3 regions of the Idiomarina sp. ST10R2A5 genome follow, and region 3 is predicted to be linked to each of the others. Evidence: predicted binding sites of a transcription regulator. Region 3 holds the regulator's gene; each other region holds the start of a gene.

Region 1 (10,954 bases), on a different contig from region 3:
AAGGGTCTATGGTGCCCGCCGCGACCAAAGCGATCTAAGCGATAAACAATCATCGTGTCTAAGTTGTTGATGTAACGATCCGCCACTGTATCAATATAGCGTGCCAGGTTGCGTGAGGGAGAGTCTACTTCACCACCATAGAAACGACGCATGGTCGCTTCGCGGTCTGATTCATTCATACGGGTGCCCTCAGCAAAAATCCGTGCTGTGGTGTTATTAATGACTCCGTTAATGCCTTCAATGTTACCAATCATGTCATTATTAAGCACTGCGGTAAGGTGCCAGCCCTCTTCTTTGGCTTTTTCGGCCAGAATTTTCCCGCCAAACAGACCTTGCTCTTCACCGGCCAGGGCCGCATAAACAATAGAGCCGTCGAATTCGTATTGGGTTAGCACTCGTGCCGCTTCTAACGCGCCAGCCACACCAGAGGCGTTGTCGTTTGCACCGGGAGCGTCTGAGGTATAATCCATAACATCGCTAACGCGCGAGTCAATGTCTCCGGACATCATCACGTAACGGTTAGGGTCCGTTTTGCCCCGTTGAATGGCAATAACACTTTTCACTTCCACAGGGTCAGGTATGCGCGTTTCACCGGAAATTGTATCGCTGACATACATGACTTCAAGACAGCCGCCACAGGCTTCGGATATACGTTCAAATTCGGCAAAAATCCAGCGTCTTGCGGCACCAATACCACGCGTATCCGACTCGGTTTCAGATAAGGTATGACGAGTGCCAAAGTCGACCAGAGTCTGAATGTCACTTTCAATACGATCGGCCTGCATTGCACCAGCTATTTCGTGCAGTTTCTCCTGCTCTTTATAATCGATACCGTCCTGCGCCATAGCCGTTAGCGGTAATGCCAACCCTATGCTTGCTGCTAAAAGCGGATTTACCCATGATTTCAACATAATTGAACACCTGTTATTAAATAAACAATGATTTGATTATGGGGCAAATACCCGACGATGGAAAGCCACGGCCATCAGTCATGCAAATAGCTGACTTACGACGGCACAGTCAACTCAGACAGGTCAATGAGAGTCTGGGTCACGTCAGTCAACGTCATAACCGCCTGAAGCTGAGAAAAGTTGTGCTCCAGTTCTTTTGCACGATGCGGTAAGTAGCGGTGAATATAGGACAAACTTTCACTCAGTTCCTCTGGGAAGCGGTTAGCACAGGGCTGGGCTGAGACCATAACCGCAACAAAGTTACTGTTGTCGTTTAGAAAGCGTATATATTCCGCCGCCTCTTCAAAACTCTCGTATTCCCCAATATCTCGCCCCATAACCGCTTCTTTTTGAAGCGCACTGCTTACTCTTAAAATCAGAATACGCGACGAAAACTCATTCCCATCCGATAACTGACGAAGCTTCTGCCTTATATGGGAGCTGAGCCGTCGCCCACCAAGAATCCGGTCGCCATTAGCTAACCAAAATTCAGTCTCATTAAACAATGTGGGCAAGCCTTCTGTTAACGACATTAGCCCGGCAAGCTCAGGTTTCCACTCAACGCCTCGTTTATAAAGAAAGAGTGCATTCGACAATACATGAGGAAAAATCTGATGTTTTGCTGAAGACTCATCACTGAGTCGCTTGAAATTTAATTTTTCCGCCCCTTTAGAGCGGTAGTCCTGTAACCTGGATAAATCCGGTTTTTCATCCGTTTTATTCTGCCAAAGCGGCGTCCTTATTGGGTTTAGCTCAGCGTAAATAAGCTGCTTTTCGTTACTATGGGTTATTGTTAGTTGGTAACAGCGCGTACCATAGCCAGCAGCCCGTAGCGCACTCAAGGTGGCCATTAAAGACTTATCTGTTTGCAATGCCTGTAGAGGAAGTAAGTACTCGCGCCAGACTTTATTCACCGGCAAGCTAATACGAAAAAATGTCACTTGCCGACGGGTTTCCTTTCGGGAGTCTCTTAACACCGAAACGCTGGTTTGCACCCACGTCTGTTCAAGAAGCTCAGCAAGCAAGTCCCCTTGATGCTGCTGCCAACTATTCAGTAGTGTCTGGTTTGCTGCTGTTCTTATTACCGCAAAGGTACTGGAGTTGTTGCTAAGAAGAATAGGCAAACCCTGAATCGCATTAAACCAGTAATTCTCATGCCCCCGCGCAATGACTTGTTGTGCCACATGTTCAACATTAATTTTGTAACGCCTTCTGGACTTGCTCACAATGTCTGACAGAAGTTGGCTGAGGTCATCGTCCGACGACTCATCAAAGCGCTTTAAACGCAGATATAAACAGGTATCTCTATTTTTTACGCCGACAACCCGGTATTCGTAGCCAGTATTAGAATCAAAAGTAAAATCATCTGAAAAGCCACAAAAATAGAGAGTTACACGAGCATGCTTTAATCCAGTCAGCTGCTGTTCAAAAGGAAGTTTGAGCTGTAACCCTGAATGTGAAACATCCACCGTCATGGCATTTAACCTTTGCCCGTCAGCAAGTTCCATTTTCACTGCGGTAACCAGGTTCACTCGTTCTTCACTACGCTTATATTCATAGCCAGCCACAAAGTTGTCTAGCGCACTGTCCTGTTCTTCCTGCTCCTGAGCTTTATGTTCAGCAAGTTTCTGATGGTGCGCTTTTAACGCCAGTATTTTTGCTTTGGTGTCATTGGTAAAGACCCCTTTATAAGCACGTAAGCCTTCTTCAAATATTTTTCTGGCGGTTAAATCAAAATAATGTGTGCGGCCTTGAAAGGTATAGGGTTCAACTTCCGCAGGAATTTTTTTACGGAGATCAACAACGCCCAATGCCGGTTTGGCCAGTTCGGTAATTTGCATGCGAAGCTTGAGCTTTTCTGGCCCGCTTAAGTGCGCTGTTTTGCGTTTAAACAGAGACTCAAATTGAGAGCGATGGTAATCTGTTTTAAGCTCATCAACTAAGGTTTCTATTGGGGCGTCACTGCTCATAATGGCTGCTGGTCAGTATCGTTATTATTTTGTTCAACATTTAATTTACATTAACGCTAAGAGGATCTTCATGCAAACGCTTTTACTTGGTTACGGTGATATTGCAGACCGCGTCGCGCAAAGGCTTAGCGCATTTAAAAACCAGGTTACCGGAGTTTGCAGAACACCCGGCAATAAACCCGTGCGCCCGGGTGTCGACTTAATAGCTGCTGATCTCGGCAACGAACAAGAGCTTTATCAGCTGTTTAAGCAGAAATGGGACAACGTCGTGATTACTCTGACCCCGGCGAAAGGAGCAGAAGATAGCTATCACCAGGGTTATGTCGTCCCCTGCCGACATTTGCAGCAAGTACTATCACAGCAAACCCATCAGCCGAATATTATTTACGTTTCCAGCACAGGTGTTTACGCGCAACGCAACGGCGAATGGATAGATGAGAACAGTCCAACTGAACCCACATCAGCTTCCGGTAAGGCATTATTGCAGGCGGAGTCACTTATTCATGCGTTGCCGGGCCCAACTTCAATTCTTCGTTGCAGCGGCATTTACGGCGAAGGTCGTGACTTTTTACTGCGCCAGCTCTGTCAGGGAAAAGCCCAGTTGCGCGACAGCTGGACCAACCGCATACACCAGGACGATGTCGCGGGCTTTATCGTCCACCTGCTGACACAAGTCTCCCGCCCTCTTCCTGTTTATTTAGTCAATGACGATGAGCCCGTGAAACAATATGAAGTTTACCAATGGCTTGCTCAGCAGCTCGGTCTGGAACTGCCGGGAAATATCGATACAGAGGTTGGGCCAAGAGGCTCTAAACGCTGCCTGAATAAAGGCCTTAAAGACAGTGGCTATCAACTGCAATACCCCAGCTTCCGCGAGGGTTATGCAGCCGTTATTAAACAGTGGCAGCGTCAATAACTCTGCTTACTGGCTGTCAAAGTAGTCCAGCATCCCCTCGGCTGCATTGCGCCCTTCAGCTATGGCGGTCACGACTAAGTCAGCGCCACGTACCATATCACCGCCGGCAAAGATCTTCGGATTACTGGTCTGCATAGCATACTCGGTATCGCCGGTGGCAAGCACTGTACCCCAGTCGCTCAGTTCCACTTTGTGTTGTTGTAACCATTCTGGTGGGTTGGGCTGATAACCAAAAGCAATAATCACCGCTGTAGCGGGCATCAGAAACTCTGACTCAGGCACCGGTTGCGGTCTGCGCCGACCATCTTCATCAGCCGGACCGAGCTCCGTGCGCACCATTTTCACACCGCTGACTTTGCCTGTACCGTAAGTGACTACCTCCAGCGGTTGGAGATTAAACTCAAACGATACGCCTTCCTCCCGGGCGTTCTGCACTTCTTTGCGGGAGCCAGGCATGTTGCCTTCGTCCCTACGATACGCACAAACAACCGACTTGGCTCCCTGCCTAATCGAGGTTCTGACACAGTCCATGGCCGTATCACCACCGCCAAGTACAACCACCGCTTCGTCCTTAACATCAATAAGCGGATACTGAGGCATAGGCTCATGAGCCATAAGTCGTTGGGTGTTGCCAATTAGAAAAGGCAGTGCCGGATAAACGCCCTTTGCATCCAGGCCTTTTAATTTTCCATCCAACGCCTTGTAGGTTCCTAAAGCAAGAAATACCGCATCGTAATTGGCTTCCAACTCAGCAAAACTGATGTCCTTACCAACTTCAACACCCAACTTAAATTCAATGCCCATGTCGGTAAAGATTTCACGCCGCAAAGTCATGACCGCTTTATCCAGCTTAAATGGCGGAATGCCGTAGGTCAGCAACCCGCCAATTTCCGGGTAACGGTCGTAAACTACGGCTTTGACACCATTACGTGCCAATACATCTGCACAAGCAAGACCAGCGGGCCCGGCACCAATAACCGCAACGCGCTCGCGGCGCTGAATAACACCGCTTAAATCCGGCCGCCAGCCTTGCTTAAAGGCCTCATCGACCATTTGTTTTTCAATACTGCCAATCGTTACCGCGCCAAAACCGTCATTGAGCGTGCATGCTCCCTCGCACAGGCGATCCTGAGGACATACCCGGCCACAGACTTCCGGCAGGCTATTAGTTTTATGCATGAGCTCCGCCGCTTCAATAACCCGACCTTCGTTAGCCAGCTCCAGCCACTGAGGAATATAGTTGTGAACCGGACACTGCCATTCACAATAAGGATTACCGCAATCCAGGCAACGGTCAGCCTGACCTTTTAGCTGCACACCGGGCATCGGGTCATAAATTTCTTTAAATTCAATTCGGCGCTCTTCAACCGAGCGTTTGGGCGGGTCAATGCGTTGTACGTCTAAAAATTGATAAATATTCTTGTTCATTACATCACCTGCACGCGTAATTCGGCGGTAGATCGAGCACGATGCCCCAGCAGCTCCTTTACGTCAGCCGTTTTTGGTTTCACAATATAAAAGCTCTCCACTACCTGCTCAAAGTTGCGCAGTAATTCACGCGAATACTGGCTGCCCGTCGCTTCGTGATGCTCATGAATTAAACCCCGTAAGTGCTCCTGAATAATTGGTGTATTCAGTGACACCGCTTCAACCAGTTCGTGATTCAGTCTTCGGTGCAAATCGCCGTCACTGTCTCTTAAATAAGCAAAACCACCGGTCATTCCTGCACCAAAGTTGATGCCGCATTCACCCAAAACCACCACAATACCGCCTGTCATATATTCACAACCGTGGTCGCCAATACCTTCAACAACAGCCGTAGCGCCGGAGTTACGCACCGCAAAACGTTCGCCGGTACAACCCGCAGCATAGAGTTTTCCTCCGGTTGCACCATACAGGCAGGTGTTCCCCATAATGACGGCTTCATGACTGTTATAGCGGCAGCCCGCAGGTGGTTTAATGGTAATTTCTCCCCCGGCCATGCCCTTACCCACGTAGTCATTCGCGTCACCGGTTAAGTGAAGTTTTAAGCCTCCTGCATTCCATGCCCCGAAACTTTGGCCGGCGGTCCCCATAAAACCTAAGGTGACAGGCGCTACCGCCATCCCCTGGTTTCCATATTGGCTGGCAATATGACCGGATACGCTTGCGCCTACCGACCGATCATCGTTGCGAATGGTCAGCGACCATCGCCCGCCATTGCGTGCATCAATCGATTCTTTACACAGTTCCAGTAGACGTTGGTTGAGCTTGCCCTGGTCATACGGCGGGTTTTTGTCCGTGCAATACAATGAATGTTCAGAGCGAACCCCGGCTGACTCCAATAAAGAGGTCAACTGTAACTGTTGCTGACGTTTGGTTTCCCCCGGCAGGCGCTCCAGTAAATCAACCCGTCCGATGGCATCGGTTAACTGAGCTAAACCGAGATGAGCAAGAATGTCCCGCACCTCTTCAGCCATAAACTCAAACAGTTTTACAACGCGCTCCGGCAAGCCGGAAAAGTGCTCACGACGTAAGGTTTCATCTTGCGTCGCCACACCCGTTGCACAGTTATTCAGATGGCAAATGCGCAAGTATTTACAGCCCAGGGCTATCATCGGAGCAGTACCAAACCCAAAGCTCTCTGCTCCTAAAATTGCCGCTTTCACAATATCCATACCGGTTTTTAAACCACCATCAACCTGCAGACGAATTTTATGGCGCAGGTTATTCGCTACCAAAGCTTCGTGCACTTCAACCAACCCGAGTTCCCAGGGTGAACCTGCGTACTTGACCGACGTCATGGGGCTGGCTCCGGTACCACCGTCATAGCCTGATACGGTGATCAAGTCTGCATAAGCCTTAGCCACCCCGGTCGCAATAGTGCCAATACCCGGCGTTGAAACCAGTTTTACAGAGACTAAAGCTTTAGGGTTTACCTGCTTTAAATCAAAAATTAGCTGAGCTAAATCTTCAATGGAGTAAATGTCATGATGCGGCGGTGGCGATATTAATGTCGTACCAGCCACCGCGTAACGTAGTTGCGCTATTTCCGCAGTGACTTTTTCGCCGGGTAGTTGTCCGCCCTCTCCAGGTTTTGCACCCTGCGCAACTTTTATCTGAATCACATCGGCGTTAACCAGGTAATGAGGTGTCACTCCAAAGCGCCCTGAAGCCACTTGTTTAATTCGGGAATTTTTTAAGCTGTTAAAGCGTTTAGGATCCTCGCCTCCTTCACCGGAGTTTGAATGCCCTCCAATTTGATTCATTGCTATAGCCAGAGCTTCGTGGGCCTCAGCGCTTAAAGCGCCTATGGACATAGCCGCTGTATCAAAACGCTGGTAAAGGCTTTCCTTCGCTTCAACTTGGTGTTTTTCAAGCTTTGCTGTTTCAGGTAGTTTTATACGGAGCAGATCACGCAGGTGGGTTACCGGCCTTTGATTCACAAATTTAGCGTAAACGTCGTAATCTCTCTGCTCACCTGTTGCAACCGCGCGTTGTAATGAGGTTACCACATCAGGGTTATACGCATGGTATTCCCCACCATGTACATATTTCAGTAAACCACCCTGAGCCAGCGGCTTACGCTTTAACCAGGCTTTGTGGAAACTTTGCTGGAGATCCTGCTGAATATCATCAAAGCCGGTACCGTCAATTCGCGTCGGCACGTTTGCAAAACAAAGGTGGCGTACATCTTCGTTAAGCCCAACAGCTTCAAATAAAGAAGAACTGCGGTATCCGGCAACTGTTGCAATGCCCATCTTCGACAGTATTTTCAAGAGTCCTTTATTCAACCCTTTACGGTAGTTCAGCAAGGCTTCTCTAATATCCAGAGTTACTTTGCCGCCAGCAACCAATTGTTCTACCGTTTCATAAGCCAGGTAAGGGTAAACTGCAGTGGCTCCCAAACCCAACAACACCGCCATGTGATGAGGGTCTCTCGCAGACGCTGTTTCAATAATAATGTTCGAATCGCAACGTAAGTCATTAGCCACTAAAGCCTGCTGAACCGCACCAACTGCGATCGCAGCGGGTATCATCAACTGTCCGCGCTGCAAGCCTCTGTCGCTCAGTATCAGAATAACGGTTTGATTGTTCTTAACCGAGTCTTTTGCATTTTCAACAAGGCTTTCTATCGCCTGCCGTAAGTTGTTTTCCTCCGGCTTGAAAGCCAGCGACAGTGTTGTTGCGCGATAGTGCTTTTCATCCAGTTCGCGTAACTGCTTTAAATCGGTATACATCAGAATGGGTGACTCGAACACCACCCTGTCAGCATCACCAGAAGCTTCGTTAAACACATTGTGCTCGCGTCCAATTATGGTTGAAAGTGACATCACGTGCCGTTCGCGAATGGGATCAATGGCAGGGTTTGTTACCTGTGCAAACTGCTGTCGAAAATAGTCATAAAGTAAGCGAGGTTGTTTGGAGAGAACCGCAGTCGGTGTGTCGTCGCCCATTGAACCAACAGCTTCCTGGCCATCTTTCGCTAATACACTGATAATTTGCTGTAACTCTTCTTCTGAGTACAGGTAAGCTTTATGCAGTACCAGCATGGTTTCATCGTCATAAAGACGCTGGCCCAGTTTATCTGCGTGACTGCGTTCAAACGGAATTAAGTGACGACGATGCTGTTCCAGCCATTGTTTATAAGGGTGGCGCTGTTTTAATTCATCTTCTATTTCGTCGTTGTACCAAATTTTACCGGTATAGGTATCCACCGCCATCATTTGACCCGGCCCTAAGCGCCCTTTTTCTATGACTTCCTGTTCGTCGTAATCCCAGATACCCACTTCAGAAGCGATGGTCAGAACACCAGAGCGCGTTAATACATACCTGGCCGGGCGTAAACCATTGCGGTCCAGACTGCATGCGACGTGTCGACCGTTACTCATGACCACGCCTGCCGGCCCATCCCAGGGCTCCATGTGCAGCGAGTTAAACTCATAAAAAGCACGCATTTCATCAGACATTGTCGCGTCGCCTTGCCAGGCGGGCGGTATCAGCAAGCGCATAGCCCGGAATAGATCCATACCGCCGGCTAACAACAGCTCCAGCATATTGTCCAGCGAAGCAGAATCCGAGCCGGACAAGCCGACTAACGGTTTTGCATCCTGTAAGTCGGGTAGCAAAGGGGTCTGAAACTTATAAGCCCGCGCCTGCGCCCATTGCCGGTTACCTCTTATGGTATTAATTTCGCCGTTATGAGCCAGAAACCGAAATGGTTGAGCTAAAGGCCAGCGCGGTTCGGTATTGGTTGAGAAGCGTTGGTGAAATACGCAGATGGAAGTTTTCATATCGGAGTCGGCTAAGTCCGCATAATAGGCGGGCAAATCCGCCGCCATCATTAAGCCCTTATAAACCAATACCAGACTAGAAAGCGAAGAAATATAAAGTTCTTCCTGATTAGGAATGAGCTTCTCAATACGCCGACGCGCCATATACAGGCGTCTTTCTAAGTCTTTCTTTCGCCAACCCGGGGGAGCAGACACCAGAACCTGCTCTATAACAGGCTCAGACGACTTAGCACCTTCCCCCAGCACTTGGTTATCTACGGGCACTTTACGCCAACCTGTAACGGCTAAGGTCTCTCTCTGGAGTTCTTGTTCAATAAGTTGGCGTGCGGTTTCGCGCTTATCGTTATCACGACTAAAGAAAATCATGCCAACAGCAAACTTTTTGCTAAGCTGCCAGCCTTCCTTCTCGGCAAATTGACGGAAGAATAGCTCTGGCATTTGCAGGAGCAAGCCACAGCCGTCACCAGTCTTGCCATCGGCGCCGATACCGCCACGATGTTGCATACGATCCAAAGCCTTAACGGCTGTAGAAATCAACCCTTGCCGAGGCTCACCATTAACGTTAGCAATAATGCCGAAACCGCAGTTATCACGCACTTCAGTCGGATCATAAAACCCCATGCAAATTCCACCCGAATAAATATTCAATAAATTCAGATTAGCATGCAGTTGTGCAGTTCGGTAGGCGATGCATTTATGGCGACTATAAATATCTTGTATAAGCGGGGAATAAAAAAGGCTCCCGAAGGAGCCTGTCTTAGTTATTTTAAGCTTGCCGAAAATTCCAGCATTCGGTCCAGTGGTACCATAGCTTTTTTACCTAAGGTTTCGTCAACATGTATTTCATGAGCCTCACCACCTTCGGTAAGTGCTTCTTCAATTGCTTTTAACCCGTTCATGGCCATCCATGGACAATGGGCACAGCTGCGGCAAGTTGCACCGTTTCCGGCTGTAGGTGCTTCAATAAAGGTTTTATTCGGCTGAAGCTGCTGCATTTTGTAGAAAATGCCTTTGTCTGTCGCCACAATAAAGGTTTCGTTAGGTAATTTCTGACTCGCCTTAATGAGCTGCGATGTTGAGCCTACTGCATCAGCCATAGCGACAATATTTTCCGGTGACTCAGGATGAACAAGAACTGCAGCCTCCGGATGGAGCTTTTTCATGTCCTCCAATGCCTTTGCCTTAAATTCATCATGCACCACACAAGCGCCTTGCCACAACAGCATATCTGCACCAGTTTCACGTGCGATATAACCACCTAAGTGACGGTCAGGAGCCCAAAGTATTTTCTCGCCTTTAGCATCCAGGTGGTCGACAAGCTCAAGCGCCATGCTGGAAGTTACTACCCAGTCTGCACGAGCTTTAACTGCCGCGGAAGTATTCGCATAAACAACCACGGTTCTGTCTGGGTGCTGATCACAAAACTCAGCAAATTTCTCGGGAGGGCAGCCAAGGTCCAGCGAACACTCCGCTTTTAATGTTGGCATCAGTACTTGCTTTTCAGGTGTCAAAATTTTCGCCGTTTCACCCATAAAGCGAACACCGGCAACAATCAACTTTTTCGCCGGATGGTCACGACCGAACCGAGCCATTTCTAAAGAGTCTGCCACACACCCCCCCGTTTCTTCAGCTAGAGCCTGAATGTCAGGGTCGGTGTAATAGTGAGCCACCAACACAGCATCCTCATCAATCAGAAGCTGCTTAATACGATTAATTGTCTCTGATTTTTCTTTCGCACTTAACGGCTTAGGTTTAGGTGGAAAAGTATAATCAAGGCTATCCAGAGTTTGAATCTCGGTCATGATACTACGGCTTATTTTCCAAGTGTTCTTAATAAGTGGGGCT
Region 2 (10,954 bases), on a different contig from region 3:
GTAAGAATAACGCCAATGATTATGTAGGCTTTGGGGCTTCCGTGCTGGAAGTCTCGTTGGCGGTTTTTTTCGGTTTGCACACCTAAAAATGCAGCGAGAACACTCACCACCATACTGACAATGCCGAGCTTAGGTGCTTTGTTATCGGAAGAATCTGACATTAATCGGTGTATTCGTTTTGGTAACGTTTTTTGCTGCTATCGCTTGAGCTTGAGATTAACTCAACCAAATCGAAAAAGTGGAACTGTACCGAACGACTGTCACCGGTTAACCAACTAAACCAGGTAACTTGCTCTGCTGCTAATTGGCACTGAGTTGAATTACTGTTTTGTTCGGATTCAGTCATAAGTTGTTGGCATTTTTGGGTAGCATTTTGTTGGGCCATAAGAGACGACGGGCTCACCAAAGCAAATGCGGTAAACGCAGCTAATGCCAGTGAAGTAATCATTGTGAGTAGTCGCATAAAGCCTCTCCAAAATCTAGATTGACCAATTTATCAGCGATTTTGTAAAAATTCTAGTCATCGATGCGAATTTTTTTGTCCGGGGTTAACTGCTACAATAACGCTCTTTGTTAATCAAGGTCGGGAAAACGAACGATGAAACCACTAATTGCGCCATCTATACTGTCTGCAGACTTCGCCCGTTTAGGTGAAGAGGTAGATGCGGTATTAAGTGCAGGTGCCGATGTTGTACATTTTGACGTTATGGATAATCACTATGTCCCTAACCTCACTATCGGGCCTATGGTTTGTAAAGCGCTGAGAGACTACGGTATCAAAGCGCCTATCGACGTACATTTGATGGTGAAGCCTGTTGATCGGATTATTCCTGACTTTGCAGAAGCCGGTGCTTCCATTATTACTTTCCACCCAGAAGCTTCCGATCACGTTGATAGGACTTTGCAGCTCATCCATGAAAGTGGTTGTCAGGCTGGGTTGGTTCTAAACCCTGCGACGCCGCTGCACTACCTTGATCATGTAATGGATAAAGTCGATGTGATTTTGCTGATGTCAGTAAATCCGGGCTTTGGAGGGCAGTCATTTATTCCTTCAACTCTTGATAAGTTGAGAGCTGTGCGTAAACGTATAGAAGAGAGCGGTCGTGATATCCGTCTGGAAGTCGACGGTGGAGTTAAGGTTTCAAATATTGGTGAAATTGCGGAAGCTGGCGCGGATATGTTCGTTGCGGGTTCAGCTATTTTTAATACGGATGATTACGCCAGTGTCATCCAGACAATGCGCGATGAAATCGCTGCGGTAACAGGTTCGTAGAGGAATAAGAATGTCTAAACCAATTGTATTAAGTGGTTGTCAGCCGTCAGGGCAGTTGTCTATTGGTAATTACATTGGCGCACTACGTCAGTGGGTGAATATGCAGGATACTCACGACTGCAAGTTCATGCTGGTTGATCAACACGCAATTACCGTGCGTCAGGAACCTGAAAAACTACAGCAGGCAACACTGGATGGTCTGGCTTTGTATTTAGCCTGCGGCCTGGACCCGGAGAAAAGTACCGTCTTCATCCAGTCGCATGTTCCTGAACATACTCAGCTGGCCTGGGTTCTCAATTGCTACACACAAATGGGTGAGCTCAACCGCATGACGCAGTTTAAAGATAAGTCTCAGCGTCACGCTAATAATATTAATGCTGGATTGTTTACCTACCCGGCGCTGATGGCGGCAGACATTCTGTTGTATCAGGCAAACGAAGTGCCGGTTGGTGATGACCAGAAGCAGCACCTGGAAATGACACGTAATGTGGCCGAACGCTTCAATAATCTGTACGGCAATATTTTCACCATTCCAGAGCCAATGATTCCAAAAGTGGGCGCGCGGGTCATGTCGCTGCAGGAGCCGACTAAGAAAATGTCAAAGTCGGACGACAACCCAAATAACTTTGTTGGCTTACTGGAAGAGCCGAAGAAAATTCTGAAGAAAATAAAGAAAGCCGTTACCGACTCCGATGAACAGGCACGCATTTACTTTAATCCTGAGGAGAAGCCTGGCGTTTCAAATTTACTCAGCATTATGTCCGCAGCTACCGGTAAATCAATTGACGAATTGGTTCCGGAATATGAAGACAAAATGTACGGACATTTAAAAGTCGATGTAGCGGAATCAGTGGTTGCTATGCTTGAGCCTATTCAGCAGCGATATCACGAAATGCGTAATGATCAGGCGTTCTTGCAGCAAGTTATGAAGCAAGGTGCTGATAAAGCACGTGAAGCCTCAGCAAAAACTTTGTCAGATGTTTATAAAGCGGTAGGTTTTGTACCTTACCCTGGGTAATTGTCATTATGGTGAGTGAGTCTCCGGAACAGCGCGAACAAGAATTGTTAACCAGCGTCGAGACTATGGCTAACATTGGTAGCTTTTGGTACGAACCGGCGACGGAACACCTATATTGGAGCCGCCAGTTAAGAGAGATTCACGGTATAACCGACAATGAGCCCATTAATTATGAAAAAGCGATGGCGTTTCATTTACCTGAGTACCGGGAAAACATAAAGCAGCTTGTTGCGCAAAGCCTGGAGTTCAATAGAAGCTGGTCGGCAGAGAGTTGCCTGGAAGACACCGCTGGCCATATTCACTGGGTGACCATTACCGGAGTGACTAAGCAATTAGAAAGCGGTGAGACGGTTCTGTTTGGTGCGATTCAGGATGTAACTGAAAAAAAACACCGGCTGCAGCAATTGCAGGAACAGACAAGCGCGCTTCGCAGTACTCTGGATAATTTAATTGACGCCGTTATTACAATTGATAGCAAAGGTATCATTACTAACTTTAGTGCTCCGGCGGAGCGGATGTTTGGATACAGTGAAGCTGAAGTTAAAGGTAATAATGTCAGTATGCTCATGCCTGAGCCCTACGCCAGGGAGCATGACCGTTATATTGAAGCTTATCAGGAGACGGGTCGGGCGCGTATTATCGGCATTGGTCGAGAGGTTCAGGGCAAACGTAAAAATGGTGAAGTATTTCCCATCGATTTAGCGATAACCGAGGTAAGCCGTGCCGGAGAAGCGCAGTATATAGGTGTTATACGAGACATTACCGAACAAAAAGAGAACGCGCGTAAGCTGGAGTATCTGGCCAACTTTGATGAGCAAACGGGTTTACCGAATCGTCACCGCTTTCTCGACTTGGTAGAAAAACGCCTGGAGAGTAACCGGGCAATAGTCGTTGCTGCAGTTAATATGGACTACTTTAATCGGGTGAATACCATACATGGGCATGAAGAGGGTGACCGTGTTATTCAGTTAATTGCGCAAAGACTGAGAGAGGCTATTGGAGACTCGGGCTGGATAGCAAGAGACCTTGGAGACAGGTTTTGGGTGGGAGTCATGCGTGACTCTACGCAGGCTGGCCTCGAGGTTATCAGGAAACTGCATGACGCTCTGCGTGAGCCCTTTAGAACGAAATTTCAGACACACTATTTAACGGCAAGTATTGGGGTCGGTTTAAGCGGCGGCGATGAGAATGCATCCGAGCTACTGTCTCTGGCTGATACAGCCACCTCTAATGCGCGTCATAACGGGCGTGACCAAATTGCGGTTTACGAAGCGGAAATATCCGAGTCCGTTGTTGCCGACGCGAAAACCGAGGTTGCCTTGCGAGCGGCCCTGGGGAAAAGGCAATTTGAATGTTGGCTTCAGTCGAAAGTCGATACCCAGGGCGTTATTCGTGGCGCAGAAGCTTTGATGCGTTGGCGTAATAAGAACGGTGAGCTCGTTTCCCCCGCTCAGTTTATTCCGGTAGCAGAGCGCTTACAGCTTATTATTCAAATGGCCAGAGAATTACTGCAGCAGGTAGCCTTTACACTGAACAAATTAAAAACACAGGGGCTGGATGACAATATCGCTGTTAATGTGAGCCCGGTTGAGTTTTTGCAAAGTGACTATGTGGAAACCGTACAGCAGATTTTTGCGGAGTATGATGCACCACTGAACCAGTTGACCATGGAAATTACTGAAAACCTGCTTTTAGCTGATGCCGAGAAAGTGCAGCAAACTATGGCCCGTCTTGCTGAGCTGGGCGTTGTGTTTTCAATTGATGACTTTGGTACCGGCTACTCTAATTTATTGAGAATTCAGCAGTTACCCATTACTGAATTAAAAATAGACAGAGAATTTGTTCAGCTCGCGGAAGTGAATGAAAAGCACATGGGCTTGCTAATGGCAATGTTAAACATGGCTCGTTCTTTGTCGGTTTCCTCGGTAGCTGAAGGGGTAGAGACCGCCGAGCAAGTTAAATTGCTTGGCGAAAATGGTGCTGATTTATTGCAGGGGTTTTACTTTGCAAGACCCGTGCATTATAAAACCTGGCTGGATGAGCGGTTGCCTCAGTAGCATGATCGTACTAATTGATAACTTCGACTCATTTACTCACAACCTGGCTCGCTATTTCCGTGAATTGGGGGAAGATGTTGTTGTTCTTCGTAACAATGAAATAACAGTTTCGGGCATTGAAGAGCTCTCTCCGAAAGCTCTTGTGATATCTCCCGGACCTTGCACACCCAACGAGTCCGGAGTGTCTTTGGCTGCTATTCAACACTTTGGAAAGAAGCTTCCGATACTGGGCGTTTGTCTTGGGCACCAGGCATTAGCTCAGGTATTTGGCGCCAAAGTTGTTCGCGCCGAAAAAGTGATGCATGGAAAAACATCGATTATTCGACACACCGGTAACGGATTGTTCCAGCAGTTAGACAACCCTCTTGAAGTGACGCGCTACCATTCGTTGGTAGTTTGCCCCGCCAGTTTGCCAACAGATTTCTTAATTGATGCCGATACAGAGAGCGAACGAGGAATGTTGGAGATTATGGCAATAAGGCATAAGGACTTACCTTTATTTGGCGTACAGTTCCACCCAGAGTCGGTAATGACAGCTCAGGGCCATAATTTGTTAGCGAATTTTTTACGTTATATACGATAATCAGTAAGTAGCATTTGTGAAGTTTATTCAACATAATGCTGCCGCAGTTCAGTTAATATAGAGGTAATATGTTCCACTTTTTTGCGGGTACTACGGAAGGCGGCAGTAATGACCCGGCCCTGCGTTTAGAAAAACGTTTTATCAACTATTTGATAAGTTTTCCGTTTGCGCGCAAAGCTCGTTCAAAGGCTGACGGTAGCGACGAGGAAGACAAAGAGCAGTTACGTAAACTGCTGGAAGTGGAGCGTCTGAACTATGAAGAACGTGACCGTAAGGCCCAGGCGCGGCAACGTTATGCTGACCGTATTTCTGACGAACTGCATGAAGAAATCTACCACCGCGCATTGAAAACGATAGATGACGGCGATTACATTCGCGAACGTCTGATACCGCTTCCTGAGAAACTGCCAGAGCTACTTGATACCCTAAGTCTGAAAGCCGCTTCTATGCGCCGCATTGAGTCAGTGGTGCAAGGTATGGACTGGTTTCACACAGGGTTGCTTCGAACGGTCAATCAACCTCCTTTTATCGATCGTAACAAGCAGGTAAAAATTGATAATTTACGTGTTGCCATGAGTTTTGTGGGCACCGAAAACCTGCGACTGTTAGCGCCTGCATACATCATGCAAAACTGGCTGCCTCCGGCTGCACAACCTTTCATGTTGTTCCGTCGTAAAATTTGGGAACACTCTTTGGGGACGGCTATTGCAGCGCATAACATTGCGGTAGAGCGTAAGCTGCGGGATCCGGTACTTGCTTATACTATTGGCATGTTCCATGAGCTTGGGAAAATAGCGTTAACCAAACTGTATCTTCGCTTATTCGACGACGTGCAACGTGAATTTGCGATGCAAAGTGTGAACGATAAATCACCTGAGCGGCATAATACGATTGTAAAACTGACTCCGGATGAGCGCTTTTTACGCGACTTAATGTTAGAGAAGGACAAAGACGTCAGTTACCTGGTGGCTGAAGGCTGGGGGTTGAAACGCGTTCCTGTTAGTAAACACCTGTTAGCTTTCACTCAAAGTAAGACCGCAGAGAATGAATCTGATTACGCGCAAGCTCTGGCGCAGGCAAACGCCTATTGTGAATTCAGAATGTTAAGAGAAGTGGACTTAGCCAGCCTGGAAGAAGGTAAACACCTGTTGAATAAGCACTCGATAACAGCAGACACCATTGCACGCTTAAATAATGTTAGTTTAAAGCGACCGCCTATTGTTGTGCCGGAGTAAAGCGTTAACACTCAAATTCTGTGTCTATCAACAGATGGTCGAACACATTATTAATATGGGCTTCATCGTCGGTGAAGCGGACTCCAACACTGATCATCCCTCGTTCTTTGCGTTGGTTCATAATTTGGCCTGAAAGGCTCAGTGCTTCTTTATGCGCGCCAGAACCAATACCCACCTTAATATTCATATGAGTAACATTACCGGCTTCATTGGGCGTGGCTTTAAAAACGATTCTGCATCCGGCGGAAGAGATATCGACAATGACGCCACTGGCGAGCTTTTTCTTAGTGCTTGCCTGACTATTGTCCGCAGTGACATCAACCGGAATGTGGGTGCGTACTCGCTTTTGCGCTCTTAACGCTCTGTTCTCAACTTGCTCAGGGTATTCTAAATACAAGAACCTGAACGGGAAGTTAGTTACCGCTCTAATTTTCGTTTTAAACGCAATACACTCGCCGGTCTCTCCCTCTAAAACCAATCGGACAATAACTGGGTTACCCTCAAATAAAACATCTGAATAGCTCCCTTCGGTACGGGGGTTGGGCTGTTTTAATAAAAGGTATTTGCCGGTGTCAAAACCGACCAGCTGGAGTTTTGTGCGTACTTTCGCTGCGGACGCAAACTCTACATCAATCATATCGCCTGGACGTAAGTAAGCCAGCTTTAGCTGTGGTTGAGAAGGGGATTCCAGAGTTGGGGTCTGATTGTCCATAGTATTCTCTGTCGTCGAGCATTCAATAAACTTCAGGCTAAGGTAAGTACTAATAAAAAGCAATGCAATTTTTCGTATCTAAATGTTACAAGGTGTTTAACAAGTTGACTTGAGAAAAAATTATGACTAAAGATTCATTCTTTCTGCATGCATTAGCATAACTATTCGCATCTGATGCAAGAAAAGCGTAAAGCCCCGTTTTAAGCGATTTATAACGGAATTATCACAGACAAAGTGAACAAATTTTGGCATAATAACGGGCTACTTTGAGAAATGAATTTGTTGACACCTTTGTTAACTCGCTAAGGCGATAAGGACGAGAGTAATGGCAGACAATATGACAGTAAACCGCGAAATGTTTAATGACGTAATGGTTCCCAACTATAACCCTGCATCAATGATCCCGGTAAAGGGCGAAGGCGCCCGGGTATGGGACCAGGACGGTCGTGAATACGTTGACTTTGCAGGCGGTATTGCTGTGAACTGTCTTGGTCATTGCCACCCGGCGATGGTGTCAGCTCTGCAGGAACAGAGCCAGAAGCTTTGGCATTTAAGTAATGTGTTTACTAACGAGCCGGCAATTCGTCTGGCGAAAAAGCTGACCGAAGCAACTTTTGCTGATCGTGTTTATTACGCTAACTCAGGCGCTGAAGCCAACGAAGCGGCATTAAAACTGGCGCGTCGCTGGGCGATTGAAAAGCACGGCGAACATAAACAAAAAATCATTGCTTTCACTAAAGGCTTCCACGGGCGTACTTTCTTTACGGTAACCGTTGGTGGTCAACCAGCATACTCTGATGGTTTTGGACCGAAACCTGGCGGTGTTGATCATGTTGATTACAACAATATTGATGCGCTAAAAGCGCTGATTTCTGATGACACCTGTGCTGTCATGATGGAACCGCTGCAAGGTGAAGGTGGCGTGGTTAGCCCTGACGTGGAGTTTGTGAAAGCGGTACGTGAACTTTGTGACCAGAACAACGCGTTGCTCATTTTTGATGAAGTGCAAACGGGTTTTGGCCGTACCGGTAGCCTTTATGCTTACGAGCAGTTGGGTGTTACACCGGACATTCTGACGTCAGCGAAAGCATTGGGCGGCGGTTTCCCTATTGGCGCTATGCTAACAACAACTGAAATTGCAGAGCATCTTAAACCAGGTACACACGGCAGTACTTACGGCGGAAACCCGCTGGCTTGTGCTGTGTCAGAAGCGGTGTTCGATATTGTTAATACCAAAGAAACTCTGGATGGTGTTAAGCAACGCGAGCAGTGGTTTAAAGAGCAGCTGGCGGCAATTAACGAAAAATATAACGTGTTTAGCGAAATTCGTGGCCAGGGTCTATTGCTTGGCGCGGCAATGAATAAAGAATACGAAGGACGCGCGCGCGACTTCCTTTTAGCTGGTCAGGAGCATGGCGTAATGGTTTTAATTGCCGGCGCTAATGTCGTGCGCTTTACCCCGTCACTGGTTATTTCTGAAGAAGACGTAAAAGAAGGCCTGCAGCGCTTTGAAAAAGCCGTTGCTCAGGTTGTCGGTCAATAACTGAGGCTGTTTTATGTTGCTAATCAGACCCATTAAGCCGTCAGATTATGAAGCGTTATATCAGTGCGCGATTGAGTCCGGTCATGGTTTTACTTCCTTACCGGTAGACCAGTCGCTGCTGGAGCGTCGTATCAATGCGGCGCAAAAGGCTTTTGCTAAAGACACCGTTGAAACACCCGGTGATGAAAGCTATCTGTTTGTTATGGAAGATACCGAAACTGGTACTATTGCAGGTGTTAGTGGTATCGAAGCTGCGGTGGGTTTGAATGAAGCCTTCTGGCATTACCGTTTGGGTAAAGTTGTGCATCATTCAGAGAAGCTCAATATCTATAATGCGCTGGAAACTCTCACTCTGTGTAATGACTACACCGGTGTTTCCGAGCTATGCACGTTGTTTTTGCGAGAACCTTACCGACACAACATGAACGGACGTACATTGTCACGTTTCCGCATGTTGTTTTTGGCGCAATTTAAACAACGCTTCAGTGACTGGGTAATAGCCGAAATGCGCGGCGTCTCAGATGAAAATGGAGACTCGCCATTCTGGAACTGGCTGGAAGAGAACTTTTTCTCAATGGACTTTCCAAAAGCCGACTACTTAAGCGGAATTGGCGATAAAGTCTTTATTTCTGAACTGATGCCTCGCTTCCCTATTTATACCAACTTGTTGAGTAAAGAAGCGCAAGCGGTGGTCGGGAAGGTGCACGACAATACGCGCCCGGCCCTTAAACTGTTGGAATCGGAAGGTTTCCGTTTCAGAGGTTTTGTGGACATTTTTGACGCCGGACCAACGGTTGAAGCGGAAGTTTGTAATCTCAACAGTGTGCGTAACAGCCGTTTAGTGCCGGTAGCAGTGCACGACTCGGTAGCAGAAGATGAGGGTGTTCCTCATATTGTGTGTAATACGCAGTTGAAGAACTTCCGCGCGACAAAGCTTTCTTTGCCAGAAGGCGCAGAAGAACTCATATTGACGACAGAACAAGCACAGGCAATGCATTTAGAAAGCGGCGATGAAGCCCGCATTGTTGCACTCTAAGCAGGAGTATTTGTATGACGAACAGTATTCAATTTATCGATGGTTGTTGGGAAGTAGGCGAAGGTCAGTTGTTTAAATCAATTGATCCAGCCCGTAATGAAGCTATCTGGAGCGGTGAATCCGCCAGTGAAGCTCAGGTAGAAAAAGCGGTAATGGCTGCTCGCAAAGCCTTCCCTGACTGGGCGGGCCGCAGCGTTGAAGAGCGCTTAGCCATCTGCAAAAAGTTTTCAGCGTTACTTGAAGAAAATAAAGAGCACTTGGCGCAGGTCATGGCAAAAGAAACCGGCAAACCTGTGTGGGAAACCCGTACCGAAGTGGGCGCTATGATGGGCAAAGTCGCGATTTCTGAGCGTGCTTACCATGAGCGCACGGGTACCGTGGAAAACGAAATGCCGGGGGCTAAAGCCTTTATTCGTCATAAACCACACGGTGTGGTTGCCGTCTACGGTCCTTATAACTTTCCGGGACACTTGCCAAACGGGCACATTGTACCAGCACTAATTGCCGGTAATACGGTAGTGTTTAAGCCAAGTGAACTCACACCAATGGTTGCTCAGGAAACCATTAAGTTATGGGAAAAAGCAGGCATTCCAGCCGGCGTTTTAAACCTGGTTCAGGGCGAAGTTGAAACCGGTAAAGCATTATCGGCACACCCTCAAATTGATGGCTTGTACTTCACCGGCTCATCAAACACTGGACACTTGTTACACAAACAATTTGGCGGTCGTCCAGACAAAATTCTTGCGTTGGAAATGGGCGGTAATAACCCCTTGCTGGTTACTAACGTTGCTGACATTGATGCGGCGGTTCATAACATCGTACAGTCGGCTTTTATTACTTCAGGTCAGCGTTGCACATGTGCACGCCGCTTGTTCATTGAAGACTCAGAACAGGGTCGGGCAGTGCTTGAGCGTTTAATTGAAGTGACTGAAAATATTTTGGTCGATGACTACGAAGCAGACCCTCAGCCGTTTATGGGCGCAATGATTTCTGCTAAAGCTGCGGGCGAAATGGTCGATGCACAAAATGAGTTGCTGCATAAAGGCGCTAAGTCATTAGTGCGTATGAAGCAGGCTGACTCGAAGAAAGGTTTTGTAACCCCGGGCATCGTCGATGTTACCGGCGTTGAAAACCTGCCGGATGAAGAGCATTTTGGTCCGTTACTAAAAGTGTATCGCTTTAAAGATATTGATGAAGCCATCAAAGAAGCGAACAACACACGTTACGGCCTATCTGCCGGTGTGCTTTGTGACGATGAACAAACGTATCGTTACTTTTTCAAACATATTCGCGCAGGTATTGTGAATTGGAATAAGCCGATTACGGGTGCCAGCAGCGCAGCACCTTTCGGCGGCATTGGAGCAAGTGGTAACCATCGTGCCAGCGCTTACTATGCGGCCGACTACTGTGCGTATCCGGTTGCATCAGTGGAAGCTGATAGCATGAGTTTACCTGAGAATTTAGCGCCAGGGCTTAAATTTTAATCACAATCTGTGC
Region 3 (10,954 bases):
TCAGAAAAAAGAATGCAACGGCCATTAACAGTGGTCCGAAAAAAGCATAAGACATAGCGGCCAGAACGGAACGCTTGTCTCGAATTGCATCACGAAACTCTTTTTTCCATACAGAGGTTAATGCACTCATCAGGCTGCTATCCCCTCGTCAGTACCAATTATCTTCACGAAGGCATCTTCCAGTTGTGGCTCGCCTGTCATGTCGCACAGCTCTTGTGGGGTTCCTTCTGCGGCAACTTTGCCGTTTGCCATAACCACCACCCGGTCACAAAGTGCAGCAACTTCCTGCATTACGTGGCTGGAAAACAGAATGCAGGTACCCTGCGCACGCTGCTCGCGCAGCACATCTCGTAAAATACGGGTACTCATTACGTCCAGTCCGCGGCTGGGCTCATCAAGAATCAAGTGCTTAGGGCTATGCACCAGTGCCTGTGCCAGCGCTACTTTCATTCTCTGGCCTTGCGAAAAACCGGCTGTACGTCTGTCGGCCAACTCTTTGATGTCGAGCTTTTCTATCACTTGTTCGACAGCTTGCTTTTGCTTGCTACCGGTAAGACCGTGAAGTCCGGCGAAGTAAGCCACTTGCTCACGTACCGTCAAACGCTCATAGAGGCCGAATTTATCGGGGAATATACCTAGGTTACGGCGGGCATCTATGGGGTTCTGATTCGCATCGACACCTTCAATTTCAGCTTTACCGGTATCGGCCTGCAGTAATCCGTAAATAATACGCAAACAAGTGGTTTTACCGGCGCCATTAGGGCCAAGGAGCCCGGTAATTTCACCGTCTTTTGCCTGAAACGAGAGCGAATCCAGCGCTTGCACATTTTTAAATGTTTTTGTTAGTGCATCTACGTTTATCATCCCTTATAGCCCCGCTGCATTTTGGTTCAGTACGAAAGGCTTAAGACTCTGCTTAGTTAAGCAACTGCCATCTATATTTTCGATTGAGCCCTGCTCAATAAAATCCGCAACAAGTTGATTCGCACATGTATGGCTGGCAATGGTATGGCCTGCGTTTGGCGCAACTAAGTGCTTACTGTTGGGCAAAGTCCGGTGTGCAATTTCTCCCCATTCAGGCGGCGTTACCGGATCTAACTCACCGGATAATAACAATACCGGTTTGTCACTCACGACAGGATCAGACCAGTAACCAGGTACACTCGATGAGCGCCAACCGGCACACATATCAACAAAGGCGTCGCCGGTGCGACTGCCAATAAACTGATTGTCGCCGTCTTGCTCGAGCAACTCTGGTGTGGCTCGTGGTAGGTCTTCAGAACAGACGACCGACAACATCAACCCCAAATAGATACTGCTTTGAGACATGGTGCCGCCCATGAGTCCAAGAATGGCATGGTAGTCTCCTGCTGCGGCAGAATGGATAGCATAAGGTAAAAGCTGACGAGTGTTCGGGTGGTATAAAGCCACTCGCATAATGGAACTGAAACGTCCTGGTGTCAGCTTGATTTCCAGAGGCTCGAAGGACAAAGGATCACGTGTTTCCAATAAGATATTCTGAGCTTCAAGTTCAGCCATCACCTCATAATATTCTTGTTCAAGCCTTGGAAATTTCTCACGGCACGCAGTTTGTTCTGTGCAGTCTTCTAACATGGCGTCAAATGCGTCAGCACCATGTTGACCAAAAGGACCAATAACAACCTGAGGTGGTGCAATTGCATCTAAAGTAGCGGTACGAACTGAGCCTGGAGCTTCACGCAAATAAGTCAGCCCTACCCGGGTGCCGTATGATCCGCCATACAAATTCAGTTGCTCAATTCCTAAATGTTCACGTACCCGCTCGAAGTCTTTTACCGCATTAACGGTGTGATATTGCGTTGTATCAGTATCGGGGTATTGCTTCAGGCATTCACGGCTCAACTCTGCAAGGTCTTGCTCATCGTCCGCGCGAATGAGTTCATCTGGCCGCTCGATATCGCATTTCAACGGATGACTTTTCCCTGTGCCGCGTTGATCGATTAAGAGAATATCCCGCTTTTGGCGCACTCCCTCAAACATTCGCGCTATCATTGGCGCAAGCTCTGTCGCCGCCTGCCCGGGCCCACCTGCGAGAATAAGCATTGGGTCAGACTTAGCGCCCTCCTGAACTGCCGGCAGTACGGCGTAATAAATACCGATATGCTTGCCTTCAGGCTGGTCATAATTTTCCGGAACTGACACTGTTCCGCAATGCAATTGTTCCTGCACGCCGGGAAGATAACAGCTTGCAGCTTCGGTTGTTTTTGTCTGTGCCAAACTGCTCATCGGAGCTAACCCCAATAACAGTACCGGCAAAGCTATTGCCATCCATTGTTTCATAACGATTCCGTTTGTTTGCGTAACGGATCTATTGTCGTAGAGAACGGGGAAGAATTACAAGGTAAGTTACTGATTGAATTGTTAGAAGATGTAAAAAAGCCCGCAAACAGCGTTTGCGGGCTCTTGAAATACGCAATAAGTCTTTTAATTAAAAGCCAGCGCGTTCTTTAATTGCCTGAGCGATGGCAGTATCGCCATGACCGTTAGACTGAGCCCACTCGTAGTCGCCTGAGCTTTGCAGTTCATCTACTGACAGACGACCAACGATGAAGCTACCAATTTCTTGTGAGCCGTTCGCCATTGCGAATTGCAGTAAGCTTTGTCCATTACACTGGATGCCGCTGTAGATATCACGTACACGGACACGAGAGTCACGCAGTTTCTTACGCATACGCATGGTGTCGTCACCTTGTACGTATGTGCACAAGCTCAAAGCTAATTCATTTGCTTCTGCGCTTTTTGAGAATGTTGCGCCTGTCGCTGCAACAGCAGCCATCAAGGTGCCTAATACAATCGCTTTCATGTAAAACCCCATCACAAGATTGTTCAAAAATTCATCAGGAATGATACTACGAACTCAAGCCTGCTGCAATGGCCTAAAATTGTTGTAAGTTACTGAATTTATAACTTCTTATTAACGTTTCCTGTCGAAAATAAGGGTACTGAAGTTATGTGAATTACGCTCGTCGGCGGCAAAGTTTTGCCGCTCTACCTCTTTCCAATCAGCGACTTGGAGGTAGTCGGGAAAATAGGTATCGCCCTCAACATTTAGATCTATTTTAGTAACATATAGGCGGTCTGCGAGCGGTAAAAATTTTTCATAAATTTTTCCTCCACCAATGACCATAAGTTCATCAACCGGCCCTGCAGCCGCAATAGCTTGTTGCACACCAGATACCCAGATGACCTGACTGTCCTGATTTTCCGAACGATCCGTTCGACGGCTTAGAACGATATTTTTGCGCCCGGGTAAAGGTCGGCCAATTGACTCAAAGGTTCGTCGACCCATAACAATTGGCTTACCCAAAGTAATTTTTTTGAAATACTGCAACTCATCCGGAAGATGCCATGGCATTTTATTGTCTTTGCCGATAACCCGGTTATCTGCCATTGCAACCACAAGTGAGATTTTCATTTAGAATTACCTTTTTACTTCTGATAAATCACTTCGACGTCGTGATCGTCATCATCGTCGTCGTCTTCGTCATCCTGCTCTTCTTCCAGCACTTCTTCGTGGTAGGTATCCCACATAAACTCAACTGGATCAGCTTCTTCCTGTTGTTCCGTGCTAGGTGCAGGTAAGGTCTCAAGGTACGAGATAACCTCACGACAAAGAGCGTCACTGCCGCGTCCTTCTAACGCCGCAATTTGGAATACCGGGCCGTCCCAGCCCAGCGCTTTAACCAGCTCATCGACTTTTTCCTGAAGTTCTTCGTCCAGCAGTAAGTCGACTTTATTGATGACCAGCCAGCGCGGTTTTTCTGCCAGTTTAGGACTGTATTTTTCCAGTTCATTGATGATGATACGTGCCTGCTCTGCAGGGTCGGTCTCATCAAAAGGTGCTAAGTCCACCAAATGCAGAAGTAAACGACAACGCTCCAGATGTTTCAGGAAGCGAATACCCAGGCCAGCGCCTTCAGCGGCACCTTCGATAAGACCCGGGATATCGGCAATAACGAAACTTTGATGTGGTGCCGGACGCACAACCCCCAAATTAGGTATTAACGTGGTAAAGGGGTAGTCCGCTACTTTAGGACGCGCCGCTGAAACCGAACGAATAAAGGTCGATTTACCGGCGTTTGGCATACCCAGTAAGCCCACGTCGGCCAGCAACATGAGTTCAAGTTTTAATGAGCGCACTTCACCCGGAGTACCATCGGTTTTCTGCCGAGGAGCTCGGTTCACACTGCTTTTAAAACGTGTATTACCTAAACCATGAAAGCCGCCTTTGGCGACCATTAACCGCTGACCATGTTGCGTCAAATCGCCAAGAACTTCGCCGGTGTCGACGTCGGTAGCGCGAGTACCCGGAGGAACCGGCAGCACAATATCGCTACCGCGTTTACCCGTACAGTTTTTACCCATACCATTTTGCCCACGCTCCGCTTTATGGAAGCGCTCAAAACGATAGTCGATAAGGGTATTCAGGTTTTCATCGGCTTGCAGGTAGACATCGCCACCATCGCCACCGTCACCACCGTCGGGACCACCTTTGGGAATGTACTTCTCGCGACGGAAACTGATACAACCATTACCGCCGTCACCCGCATCTACGCGGACTTCTACTTCATCAACGAATTTCATCGCAATTTGCTACTTATCACTTAGAGAATACTGTGCAAAATTCTAGCACATATGAAAAAGCCCCGCCGTAAGGCAGGGCTTTCAGAACCGAAACTTTTCAGTTTATGTTCACGTTATTAGTCAGTAATAACGCTCACAAATTTACGGTTTTTGCTGCCCTTCACTTCAAAAGACACTTTGCCTTCTGAGGTTGCAAACAATGTATGGTCTTTACCAATACCTACGTTCGCTCCCGCGTGGAACTTAGTACCACGTTGACGAACCAGGATGTTGCCTGCTAATACAGACTCACCACCGAAGCGCTTAACACCGAGACGTTTACTCTCTGAGTCGCGACCGTTTTTAGTAGAACCACCAGCCTTTTTATGTGCCATGTCGTTACTCCTTAATTAGCTGTTGATACCAGTGATTTTCACTTCCGTGAACCACTGACGATGGCCTTGTTGACGACGAGAGTGCTTACGACGACGGAACTTAACGATTTTAATTTTATCGCCACGACCGTGATCAATCACTTCCGCTTTCACTTTACCACCGGATACGAACGGAGCACCGATGTTTACATCGTTGCCGTCAGAAACCATCAAAACCTGGTCGAATTCAACTACATCACCGGTAGCTGCTTCCAGTTTTTCCAGGCGGACGATTTGGCCTTCAGACACACGGTGCTGCTTACCGCCACTTTGGAATACTGCGTACATATTATTCTCCACAACCCTATTGGGCATCCAAATTCAAATCAGGGCGCGAATTGTACGTAATCCCGCCAGCGATCGCAACCCTTTATTTGAACTTAAAGGCTACGCCATCTGCCGCGCTTTGAGTTTCCGCGCCGCCTTAAATAGTGTACCATCCCTTTTCCGTTAAATTTTGTAAATAAACAGATATCTATGATGGATATGCAGTCCATTAACGCATTAGCCAAAGACGATATGCTTGGCGTAAATGCTTTAATAGGTGAACAACTTCAATCGGATGTTGCCTTAATTAACCAGTTAGGCCTCTATATTGTCAACAGTGGTGGTAAACGCTTACGCCCACTGCTTGCCATATTAGCTTGCCGAGCCCTGGGTTATGAAGGTAACGACCACCGCAAACTAGCGACAATTATCGAGTTTATTCATACCGCGACCCTGCTGCACGACGATGTAGTCGATGAGTCGGAGCTTCGCCGTGGACGTAAAACCGCTAATGCAGTATTCGGTAATGAAGCCAGCGTGCTGGTGGGTGACTTCCTTTATACCCGCGCTTTTCAGCTAATGGTCGATTTAGACTCACTGCGGATTCTGCGGATTTTAGCGGATGCCACCAACGTTATTTCTGAAGGTGAAGTACTGCAGTTAATGAACTGTAACGACCCGGATACCTCAGAAGCCAGCTACTTCAATGTCATTTACGGAAAAACCGCTAAGCTGTTTGAAGCCGCAACTGAGCTGGCCGGCGTATTAACGGCACAAGACGAAAAAGTAACGCAGCAACTGGCCGATTACGGTCGTTATTTGGGTACTGCGTTTCAGTTGGTTGACGATTTACTGGATTACACCGCCGACAGCGAATCGATGGGCAAAAATGCCGGTGATGACTTAGCGGAAGGTAAGCCCACACTGCCGTTGTTATACGCCATGTGGCACGGCAACGAAACCGAGCAAAAGCTGATTCGCGAAGCCATTGAACAAGGCGACGGGCGTGAGCACTTACAAACCGTGCTAACCGCCATGGAGCGAACGGGAGCTTTGCAATACACCCGCGACAAAGCTTTAGAAGCCGCCGAACAAGCGCGCCAGTCCTTAAACGAACTCCCGGACTCCGACTACAAACAAGCCCTTCTTACCCTAACCCACCTGGCAGTCGACCGAGTGGCTTAGGGAAGGAAATGCCTTGGGGGAGCGGGTTCTGTTTCGGAGGACGCCCGCAAGTACTTCCCTGTAGGGCTTGGGTAGCGCCATCCATGGCGCTACACACCTCCGAAACAGAACCCTTCCCGCTTTAGGCATTTCCAATAAGCATCCATGGCCTTTGACACTCCGCCATAGAAACCTTCAACACTCGTAACGCTCACAATCCAACAGCCTGCCCCATCAACTATTTCCTTAGCTTCGAAATTTAAACCAACACTCTGTTTCAGTTGAGATATTTAAACATTGAGCCTGAGAAGCACTCTTCAGTAAGTAGCGTGGAAATATTGAGGTTGGTCAGTATTGGCGAAAAGCCATTGCGGGTTATCTGGAGAAAGTGTGCAGCGCCAAGGATGGCGCTGCCCAAGCCTTACAGGGACGTACTTGCAGGCGTCTTTCGAAAGATAACCTGCAATGGCCAGCCAATGCTGACCATTCCCCGATGTTTCAGCTTAGCTGGCGAAGTCGATGCCTTTTTGGATGTCGCCTTTCAGGCCGTCGAGCATTTCGTCCATGCATTTTTGTTCGAAGGCACTTAGTTTGCCGTAAGACAGAATTTCTTCGGCGCCATTTTTGCCTAAGCGTACTGGCTGTGCGAAGAACTTAGCGTTGTCGCCAGGGCCTTCTACGTAAGTGCACTCAATAGTGTCCTGACCTTGCAGGCCTTTCAGCAATGACAATGCAAAGCGTGCTGCTGCCTGACCCATAGACAGGGTTGCTGAACCGCCGCCAGCTTTTGCTTCAACGACTTCAGTACCTGCGTTCTGAATACGGTGAGTTAAGTCTTTGATTTCTTGCTCAGTAAACTCAACGCCTTCAACCTGAGACAGCAATGGCAGAATGGTTGTGCCGCTGTGGCCACCAATAACTGGCACGTTTACGTTTTCAGGGTTCAGACCACGTAGCTCGCCAACGAATGCTTCTGAACGGATAACGTCCAGAGTAGTAACACCGAACAGTTTACGCTTGTCGTAGCAGCCTGCTTTTTTCAGGACTTCGGCAGCAATTGGTACTGTGGTGTTTACCGGGTTGGTGATGATTCCAACACAAGCGTCAGGGCAGTTGTCTGCAACGCCTTGTACTAAGTTTTTAACGATGCCGGCGTTCATGTTGAACAGGTCAGAGCGATCCATACCTGGCTTACGAGGTACGCCGGCAGGAATTAATACGATGTCGCTGCCAACTAATGCTGACGCAAGATCATCTTTACCGAAGCCTGTTACTTTCACGTCGGTAGGGATGTGACTTAAGTCAACCGCTACACCTGGAACTACTGGCGCAACGTCATACAGCGATAATTCTGAACCTGCTGGTAACTGGGTTTTCAGAAGTAATGACAATGCCTGGCCGATACCACCGGCCGCACCTAATACGGCTACTTTCATCTCAGACTCCGTTTTTGTTAGTCAGTTTTAACTGCATAAAAATGCAGAATTTGGCGCAAAACTGTACTCCAATATCACTAAAAATACAACTTTGCGCGGTACACATTCAGCACTCGAATAGCGCATCTATATGCAGTACACTGGGGGTTATTATAGCATGTAACCAGTATAGGAATTGAACTCTCTCATGGTGCAAGACACGTTACTCGAAGCTTTTAAAACCCTTCTTCGCGAAGAGCGTTATGGCTCACAGGGAGAAATTGTTAATGCCTTGAAAGCCGAGGGCTTTGATAACATTAGCCAGTCTAAAGTCTCGCGCATGTTGAGTAAGCAAGGCGCAGTTCGTACCCGCAATGCAAAGCAGGAAATGGTCTACTGCTTACCGCCCGACTTAGCGGTACCTTCCACTAAGGCACCATTAAGCCAGCTTGTACTGGATATTCAGCACAATGATGTCATGGTGATTATTCGCACCAGCCCGGGGGCTGCTCAGTTGATTGCCCGCTTGCTTGATTCGGTGGGTAAAAAAGAAGGTGTGCTTGGTACGATAGCCGGCGACGACACTATTTTTATCGCGCCGCTCAAAGTTGCTGATATCGACTTTACTCTGAAAAAGGTCCGGGAGTTATTTGCCAGTCAGGCGGTATTACCTTCTTCCTGATCCGCTACTTCTTTGTTGTCTTCCATAAAACGCATTGAAGGCACAAAAAAGCCGCAGTTGGATACCGCTTGCGAATAATCCAGTAACGGATCGTAGGCCCCTTGTTCGTCGGCGTAATATCGATTTTTTAGCCACTGCACCACCATTTTCGGTGTGTGACTAAAATACATAGCGAGCAGCCCCTGTTCGCGCAGGTCACCCCAGGGCATATTCTGCCGCAGTAAAGGAATGGGTTGTTCATTGCCGTCCACTAGACGACTTTTGGCTGCATGTGTAACACCTTCAATTTTAGCTTCGGATAAACGTTCCCCTGAGACTTTTTCACGTCCCATGAGTTGCTCTTGTTTTTCCGGGCCCAGGTAGTCCCAGCGGCGTAAGTCGTGACGAAACTTTTGTACGAATAAATAACTGCCATCCACAAAGTCGGCATCGTCTTTTTCTTCTACTAATGCCACCTTACGTTTGCTCATGCCCCTGGGGTTGTCAGGCGCATCGATAAAACCGGTCAAGTCGCGGCCGTCGAGATAACGGAAGGAACGAATTTGCTCGACCACTTCAATGTCATAACCGAACCATTCAATTAACGTGCGTCCGGCCAGATAATTTGCATCGAAGCGGTCACAACGAATTTGAATGATGAGATCATAAGGGTGTCTTGGTGCTTCCCGGTCGCCGTCGGAAAGTTCGGGGAAAGCCTGCAAGTGAAGTGGCTTCTTGTGTGGGTAGAGAATGTCCCAGTAATCGGCGCCTATGCCGACAAAGCCTGTTAACATGGCTTCTGAGAAGCGGGCGTCAAGATCGCGTAAAATGGCTGGAAAGCGAGCCAGTTTACGGCGTAAACTTTCAACGTCGTCGCTCATGACATGACAAAACAACGTCAGACCATGCAGATTAGGTTCCGCGTAGACTCCTGACTGAGCTTTATCCACCCTATTCTCCCGTTTAACTGTTATTTTTGTGTGTTCGTTCTATTCGCTTTTACATTAAATAGCGCACGAGGCATTATAGAATGCCTGTATTCGTTATGACACCGCAAGGAAAAATCATGCGCAATCTGATACTTATTTTTGGTTTGCTTGGACTGACTGCCTGTGCGAGCACGGCAGACAATCAAACTCAGCGTAGCAGTGCTCAACAACAGACTCCGGCTGCTGAGTTTCATCAGTTGGCTGACACTATCTGGGAAGGACTGAATGAGTCCAGCGAAACCGAGCTGACCGATATGTCACCGGAAGCCTTAGAGCAACGTTATCAACAACGCTCTGAGTGGCTTGAACAGCTGAACGCCGTTAACCTTAACGAGCTAAGCCGGGATGACCAGATAAACCATGCAATGATTCACTACACCTTAAAAAACAAGGTCGATGAGTACCGCTTTAATGCGCACTATATGCCATTAACCGCAGAAGGTAGCTTTCACAGCTCTTTAGCTTTCATGCCTTCTTATACGTCATTTTCATCGGCGGAAGACTACCAGAATTACATAGCAAAACTGCGCTCAATTCCTCGTTACATGGAGCAGCAGACTCACTGGTTGCGTAAAGCGATTGAAGAAGGTTACACCCAGCCTGCAGCCGCTATGGCCGGTTTTGAAGAAAGTATATTGGCTTACATTGTGCAGGATGCTAAAGACAGCGTTTACTTCTCTCCTTTTGCACAACAGCCGGGCTTTGTTGATAGCGAACAATGGGAGCAACTTAAAAGCGATGCATTAACCGCTATTGATGACCAGGTGATGCCAGCTTACGACGACTACTTTACCTTTATGGTTACTGAGTACTTGCCGAGTGCACGTGACAGCATTGGTGCCAGCGAGCTACCCAATGGGGACGACTTTTATCAGAACCGCATTAAGCATTACACCACGCTGGATATGACCGCTGACGAAATTCATGAAATTGGCCTGCAGGAAGTTGCGCGCATTCGCGGTGAAATGCTGGAAGCCATTGAAGCAACAGGTTTTGACGGTGACTTCGATGAGTTTGTTGAGTTTTTACGTACCGACGACCAGTTCTATCCGGAAACAGCGGAAGAGTTACTCCAGTACGCCGCCTGGATAGCGAAGAAAATGGACGGTGAACTGCCTAAGCTTTTCAAAACCCTGCCGCGTAAACCTTATGGCATAGCTCCGGTTCCGGCTGAGATAGCACCGAAATACACAACCGGCCGCTACTCCGGAACCAACCGCGATGATCGCGCTGGTTTTTATTGGGTGAATACCTACGCGCTGGATCGTCGTCCTCTCTACCAGATGGAAGCGCTGACACTGCACGAAGCGGTACCGGGTCATCACTTACAAAACGCCATTGCGGGTGAGTTAGAAGACTTACCGGAATACCGTCAGCAGACCTACATTTCAGCTTTCGGTGAAGGCTGGGGTCTTTACTCTG

Evidence for each region. The regulator ArgR, encoded in region 3, controls arginine synthesis, uptake and breakdown. The targets are predictions, from matches to a motif close to ANTGAATANNTATTCANT.
Region 1: gltB (glutamate synthase large subunit) is a predicted target of ArgR. The motif match lies at 9,741-9,758, and genes of this name have one in related genera.
Region 2: ACP7FG_RS12465 (aspartate aminotransferase family protein) is a predicted target of ArgR. The motif match lies at 7,000-7,017, and genes of this name have one in related genera.

What each region holds. Positions count from the first base shown of each region.
Region 1 is NZ_JBNIEX010000004.1:230-11,183, reverse strand. Features, by position in the region: gene ACP7FG_RS06315 (M28 family metallopeptidase) at 1-911, opposite strand, end outside; gene ACP7FG_RS06310 (PilZ domain-containing protein) at 1,007-2,920, opposite strand; gene ACP7FG_RS06305 (SDR family oxidoreductase) at 2,991-3,836, shown strand; gene ACP7FG_RS06300 (FAD-dependent oxidoreductase) at 3,843-5,264, opposite strand; gene gltB (glutamate synthase large subunit) at 5,264-9,730, opposite strand; gene nadA (quinolinate synthase NadA) at 9,871-10,911, opposite strand.
Region 2 is NZ_JBNIEX010000012.1:47,819-58,772, reverse strand. Features, by position in the region: gene ACP7FG_RS12505 (DUF2970 domain-containing protein) at 1-161, opposite strand, end outside; gene ACP7FG_RS12500 (hypothetical protein) at 161-463, opposite strand; gene rpe (ribulose-phosphate 3-epimerase) at 599-1,273, shown strand; gene trpS (tryptophan--tRNA ligase) at 1,284-2,291, shown strand; gene ACP7FG_RS12485 (putative bifunctional diguanylate cyclase/phosphodiesterase) at 2,300-4,348, shown strand; gene ACP7FG_RS12480 (anthranilate synthase component II) at 4,350-4,931, shown strand; gene ACP7FG_RS12475 (HDOD domain-containing protein) at 5,000-6,166, shown strand; gene ACP7FG_RS12470 (flagellar brake domain-containing protein) at 6,171-6,878, opposite strand; gene ACP7FG_RS12465 (aspartate aminotransferase family protein) at 7,216-8,421, shown strand; gene astA (arginine N-succinyltransferase) at 8,435-9,457, shown strand; gene astD (succinylglutamate-semialdehyde dehydrogenase) at 9,472-10,941, shown strand.
Region 3 is NZ_JBNIEX010000002.1:254,397-265,350, forward strand. Features, by position in the region: gene ACP7FG_RS03790 (ABC transporter permease) at 1-130, opposite strand, end outside; gene ACP7FG_RS03795 (ATP-binding cassette domain-containing protein) at 130-864, opposite strand; gene ACP7FG_RS03800 (alpha/beta hydrolase) at 868-2,319, opposite strand; gene ACP7FG_RS03805 (DUF3718 domain-containing protein) at 2,468-2,842, opposite strand; gene folA (type 3 dihydrofolate reductase) at 2,954-3,454, opposite strand; gene cgtA (Obg family GTPase CgtA) at 3,469-4,623, opposite strand; gene rpmA (50S ribosomal protein L27) at 4,740-4,997, opposite strand; gene rplU (50S ribosomal protein L21) at 5,013-5,324, opposite strand; gene ispB (octaprenyl diphosphate synthase) at 5,517-6,488, shown strand; gene mdh (malate dehydrogenase) at 6,971-7,903, opposite strand; gene argR (transcriptional regulator ArgR) at 8,091-8,564, shown strand; gene ACP7FG_RS03845 (Dyp-type peroxidase) at 8,540-9,493, opposite strand; gene ACP7FG_RS03850 (DUF885 domain-containing protein) at 9,610-10,954, shown strand, end outside.